2 regions of the Thermosipho japonicus genome follow, and region 1 is predicted to be linked to the other one. Evidence: riboswitches for the same ligand, from Rfam matches in the RefSeq annotation. Region 1 holds a riboswitch; the other holds the start of a gene.
The links. A riboswitch is a leader RNA that binds a small molecule or an ion and turns the genes downstream of it on or off. The one in region 1 is predicted to bind thiamine pyrophosphate.

Region 1 (3,220 bases):
GTTGTTTCTATCTGATCAAGTGGAACATGACCTGGACCTTCTAACATTACTTGAACATTCTTCTTTCTAGCCATTTCAACCAATTCTTCAAATATAAACCATTCTTCTAATTGTAATCTGTCTAAAGAGTCAAATAAGTTCCCTGGTCTTAATGAATCACCCAGGCTTAAAGTTACATCATATTCTCTTGCAATATCAAGTACTTCATCAAAGTATTTGTAAAACGGATTTTCTAGATTGTTTTTAATTATCCATCCCGCAATAATTGATCCACCTCTACTAACTATTTTCATTATTCTTTGGGATTTTTTTAATTTTTTAACGATATCTTTAGTTATACTAATATGCAGGGTCACAAAATCTACACCTTGTTTTGCATGTTTCTCAAATATTTTTAAGAAATCTTTTTCACTAAAATCAACAACATTCTTTTTTTCCTGATAAGAAATTACAGCTGCATCATAAATTGGAACAGTTCCAACGGGAATATCTGAATTTTTAATTATGAATTCTCTTTGTTCATCTAGATTCCCCCATGTTGAAAGTAACATAACACTATCTGCACCCACAGCTTTGGCGGTATTAAATTTCTCTATTTCATATTCGAAATCATCATATCCAAATGATGTTCCAATGTTTGCGTTTACTTTTACTGTTAAACCTTTACCAATTCCCATAAATTTTTTTAATGATGTATGATTTTTGTTGTGCGGAATTACAATTTTTCCATTTAATAATCCTTCTCTAATATTATCAATACTAACATTTTCATGTTCGGCAATTTTTTCAATTTCACTACATTTTTCACCATTTTTAACCTTTTCAATTAGCGTCATTATTTCACCTCTATGGATAATTTTTCTAATATATTATTTGCAACTTTTAAACCTGATTTAATCATCCCACCGAAAATTGGTCCCATTCTGGGCCCACCACCTACTGAAACTGCAGCCATTCCCATTACGTAAAGTCCTGGGAAAACTTCTTTAGTATTTTCAACTACAAATTTTTCTCCTTCTTTTGCATTCATAGGGTATTCCCTAATTTTTCCCATAGGAAGGTCGACATCAATTCCTCTATCAACCAACATATTCACAACGTTTGCAGGATGTCCCGTACCATCAACTACGAACTTTGCCATAATTGTTATAGGATCAACATGGAGTTTTTGCCTTATAACTGGTGCCCAATTTATTACAATTCCATTTACTTTATTTTCATAAAATACAATATCTTCAACAATAACATTATTGAATAAAATTGTACCAACTTTAGTAGCATTGTATAGTAAAGAAGAGGCAAAATGTACAGAATCAACTGAAATAAAATTGTTTTTAATTAAGTAATTCATTCCTAATTCATCTAAAAAAGATTTAATATCTTTTTCAACTACTAGTTCATTAAACATCATTCCTCCACCCCATGTTCCACCACCAGGTTCATTTTTTGACTCAAATATAGCAACCTTCAATCCTTTTTTTGAAAGATAGTAGGAAGCTGCTAAAGCGCTTGGGCCACCCCCGACAATTGCTACATCAACTTTCAAGCTATCATTCAATTTTTCAAAAAATCTTTCTACAATAATTTTTGAAACTTCATAATCCCACATATCGCTTACCTCCTTATGAAAAATCCCCTCCGCAAAAGCGGAGGGGTTATTATAGACTTTTATTTTTCTTTTCCCAATCCCTCCGCCGGTATTACCCGGTTCAGGTTCTAAGGGTCGAAGGTTTCCGCCTTCCTCTCAGCCCCGGATTATGGAGCTCCCCTTGGGAATTTATTCACTTTTCTTACACTAATATGGTACTACTAAATTTTAAAAGTGTCAATTTAGTTTTCTAATTTCTTTGATAATGTCATAAAAGAAAAAGTAAGAATATATTCCAAGAGTTAGTATAGAAAATACAATAAATTTAAAAATTGATTTTTTTGACTCTATTATGCTCAATATTACCTTAAGATATAATAAAATAAATAGAAAACTCATAAACTGCGCAACAAAATACGTAAAATATGATGAGGTTAAATACAAAGGAAGAAGAGAGAAAAGTGCAAGAAATAAAGCTATGTAAAAAATCCACATAAAGTTTACATTAAATTTCTTTCCAATTTTTCTCCCAAATAAGAATAGTAAAAACATTAAAAATAAGGATGAAATAGTCAACAATATTTGCGAAATAGGTTCATTAAAGAAAACAAAAATATTAGCTAAAACCGAAAAAAATGTGTATCCCCAAAAAGAAATAATCATTATTAACATACCTCCATTTTTTGTTTAATACTATTCTAAGTATAAAAAAATAATCGATTAAAGTCAAATATTTTCAACAAATAAAAAACATGGCTTCAAACAAATTGAAGCCATGTATTCGAGATAAGCAATTCCCAAATATTCAACTTTAAAGTTCAAACCCTGGAATCTTCTATTTCTTCTATCTCACTAAAATGAATAATATCTATCTTCTCTCTTTTTAACATATTTGATAGAACGTTTTTAGGGCCAACTTCAACAAATTCTTTTACTCCAAGTTCTAACATTCTTCTTATTGACTGTAACCAATAAACTGGTCCTGCTATTTGTTCAAGTAAATAGTATTTTAATTCCTCTGGATCACTCGATTCTTTAGCTGTACTATTCAAAACAATCGGAACTTTTGGTTTTTTGAATTTAACATGTTCAATTTCTTTTGAAAGTTTTTCACGAGCACTTTCTAAAAAGGGAGTATGGAAAGGCCCGGAAACAACCAATTCTGTTGCTCTAATACCATTATTTTTACAATCTTCTAAAAATTTTTGAATAGATGATTTCAAGCCACTTATAACTGTTTGTGTTGAAGAATTATAATTTGCAACATAAAGACCTTCATAATTTTTAACAAGTTCTTCTACTTTCTCAGCAGAGATTTTTAAAACTGCAGCCATACTTCCTTTTCCAGGTTCGATTGCTTGAGAAATATATTCTCCCCTTTTTCTTACCAAATATATCCCAAAATCAAAATCGTATACCCCAGCTGCAGCAAAGGCAGTATACTCTCCCAGACTATGCCCTGCAAATATATTATAGCTTATTCCTAAGCTTTCTAAGTGTTTAAAAGCTACAAAGCTAGCTAAAAATATTGCAGGTTGCGCGTTTTCGGTTAACTTTAGAGTTTCTTCATCTCCATTCATAATATTTATTAAATCAATATTAAGTACCTCTTCCGCTCTTTTACTTAGCTCA
Region 2 (3,220 bases), on a different contig from region 1:
TATTTGGACTATCGATAAAGTAAGTGCACTTTTAAAATCAAACAAGATTTTTGTATACATATAAATAGCAACTTCGATTGTAGAATATTTTATGCCACCTAATATTAGTACAACTGAAAAGCTCGTAAATGTATATACATACGTCAAAAGAAAGGCCTTTAAAATTGATGAAAGAATTAATGGAAATTCAATTTTAAAAAAGATTAATAAATTATTTGCGCCATCTAATTTTGCAGATTCTATAATACTAGAATCTATTTTTTCCCAAGTTTCTCCAACTATGCGGATAAAAAGTGGAAAATTGTAAAAAACATGGCCGATAATTATAGCAGAAAAAGTATAAAGTAGTCGTTGGTTAAAACCAAATAACTTAAGAAATTTTGTGATTAATCCATTGTTTCCGAATGTCATTAAAAAACCTATGCTCATTGTTACTCCCGGTAAAATAAAAGGAATGGCTGACAGTATTCTAAAAGTGGATTTTAAATAATTATTCATTTTTGTTCTAGCAACGATATATGCTCCAGGAAGGCCTATAACGGTTGCTAATATAGATGAGATAAAAGCTTGATAAATAGTGAATTTGATAATATTAAAGTTATCAGAAATTGATTTGATATTTATACCACCTATCTTTATAAATAAAAAAGTAAATGGGAGGACAACTCCTCCCATTATAAATGTAATTGGAATTAGCCACCAATTACTTCTTTTGACCATTCTTTTAAAATCCTTTCTTGATTCTTATAAATATCATTTTTTATCTCAAGAACTTTTTTTATTTCAGGAACATATTTAAAAGCTTCAGGTAACTTTACATTTGTAACAGGAAGCATCCATTGATTTAAAGGAACTTTTTCTTGAAATTCATCTGAAAGTAGAAATTCTATGAATTTTTTTGCAAGTTCTACGTTTTTAGCATTTTTTACAAGTGAAGCATATTCAACTTGAACAAATGCACCTTCATCTAAAATTACTGGAACGTATTTGACGTTGCCATAGTAATAATAGCTGTATGCACCATCGGTTGCATAGCTAACCATGATATCAGCTTCGCCTGATTCTAACATTTCAAATGCTTCGTCCCATCCTGGTGTTATTGTCAGTAAATTGTCTTTAAATTTGGACCAAAAATCCAAATATTTTTCATTAAATGCCGCAATAGTCCATAGAAGAAAGCTAAGACCAGTGCTTGAAGTTCTAGGATCTTCAACAACGATTTTTCCTCTAAATTCATCTTTTAAAAGATCGTTAAAGCTTTTTGGTGGATTTTTAATTTTTTCCTTGTTATAAACAATAGCAATTGCACCAAAATCATATGGAGTGCCGTATTCATTATACAATTCTGGATATTTTAGCAAAGATAAATTTTCAGGTTTAAATTTTTGAACTAGATCATTTTCGATGGCTCTAATTAATAACGCTTGATCAAGACCAACTATTACATCAGCTTTAGGATTATTTTTTTCAAGCATAAGTCTTGAAAGCACAGTTCCAGCATCACCAAAAGATAAAAGTTCTACTTTACAACCATACTTTTTTTCAAAAATTGGAACAATTTCTTTACCAATACCAGATACAAAACTGTCATATGTATAAACGACAAGTTTTTCTACTGATAATGAAATTACTGAGATAGTTAATATTAAATAAATAAGTGCTTTTTTCATATAACCCCTCCTTTTAAAATAAAAAATTCCCTCCTTTTTGGAGGGATTTTGCATCCCATCCCTCCGCCGGTATTACCCGGTTCAGGTTCTAAGGGTCGAAGGTTTCCACCTTCCTCTCAGCCCCGGATTGTGGAGCTCCCCTTGGGATGCTTCTATTATACTATATCTTATAAAGTACATCAATAAAATATTTTCTATAATTTGTTACTATAAAGTTAACTAAAAACTATCAGTTAAGTTAAGCGACAAGTTTTGCTTAACATGATTGTTACATATAATTTTGGATAATTTTTCAATCGGCTACAAAAATTTAATTGAATTAGTAAAAAAGTATTATATACTAATGAAAGTGAAGGAAGGTGATTGGAGTTGTTTGAAGGTTTACAAGAAAAACTTTCTAAAGCTTTTAAGACGCTTTCGGGAAAAGGAAAAATCACTGAAAAAAATATAAAAGAAGCAATAAAAATGGTAAAGTTGTCATTGTTAGAAGCTGATGTAAATTACAAGGTAGTAAAGGAATTTATTGCAGAGGTAACTGAAAAAGCCACAGGTGAGGAAGTATTAAAGTCGTTAACCCCGGATCAGATGTTTATTAAAATTTTAAGAGATGAATTAATTAGGGTTATGGGAGAAAAATCCCAATTAAGTCTTGTACATTCTCCCTCTTACATTATGATGGTTGGACTTCAGGGAAGTGGTAAGACTACATCGGCGGCAAAACTTGCAAATTTGCTTAAGAAAAAAGGAAAAAAGCCATTTTTGGTTGCTGCTGATACATATAGACCTGCTGCGATAGACCAATTAATAACGTTAGGAAAGAAAATTGATGTGCCAGTTTTTTGTGGCGATCGAAAAAATCCAGTTAAAATAGTTCGTGAGGCTATAAAAGAAGTTAAAGATAGTGGATACAATGTTGTAATTTTTGATACTGCGGGGCGTTTGCATATTGATGATGAAATGATGAATGAATTGGAAGAAATAAAGGATATTCTTAATCCAGATGAAATATTGATGGTTGTGGATGCCATGGCTGGGCAAGATGCTGTAAATTCTGCAAAGATTTTTAATGAACGATTGGATGTTACAGGATATGTAGTTACAAAGATGGATGGAGATGCAAGAGGTGGCGTGATACTTTCGATAAGGTATATTACTAATAAACCAATAAAATTTATTGGAGTTGGAGAAAAGATAGAAGACTTAGAAGAGTTTCATCCTGAAAGGATTGCTAGTAGAATTTTAGGTCTTGGAGATGTTTTAAGTTTAATTGAGAAAGCTGAGCAAGAACTTGATAAAGATAAAATGCAAAGACTAGGTAAAAAGATGCTTAATGCAGAATTTACACTTGAAGATTTTCAAGAGCAATTAAAAGAGATAAAAAAGTTAGGTTCATTATCAAAAATTGTTGAGATGTTGCCAGGTAGTCCGAAAGTGGATATAAATCAGAGTGAAAAAGAATTAAAAGTAATTGAAGCAATAATTAATTCAATGACACCTGAAGAGAGAAGAAATCCAAAAATTTTAAATGCTAGCAGAAAAAAAAGAATAGC

Region 2: another riboswitch for thiamine pyrophosphate. It lies ahead of HNP65_RS07875 (thiamine ABC transporter substrate-binding protein); the one in region 1 lies ahead of HNP65_RS00265 (sulfide-dependent adenosine diphosphate thiazole synthase).

What each region holds. Positions count from the first base shown of each region.
Region 1 is NZ_JACHEX010000001.1:56,875-60,094, forward strand. Features, by position in the region: gene thiC (phosphomethylpyrimidine synthase ThiC) at 1-836, opposite strand, end outside; gene HNP65_RS00265 (sulfide-dependent adenosine diphosphate thiazole synthase) at 836-1,609, opposite strand; TPP riboswitch at 1,669-1,780, opposite strand; gene HNP65_RS00270 (DUF4234 domain-containing protein) at 1,826-2,260, opposite strand; gene fabD (ACP S-malonyltransferase) at 2,407-3,220, opposite strand, start outside.
Region 2 is NZ_JACHEX010000004.1:172,090-175,309, reverse strand. Features, by position in the region: gene HNP65_RS07880 (ABC transporter permease) at 1-720, opposite strand, end outside; gene HNP65_RS07875 (thiamine ABC transporter substrate-binding protein) at 693-1,670, opposite strand; TPP riboswitch at 1,712-1,822, opposite strand; gene ffh (signal recognition particle protein) at 2,040-3,220, shown strand, end outside.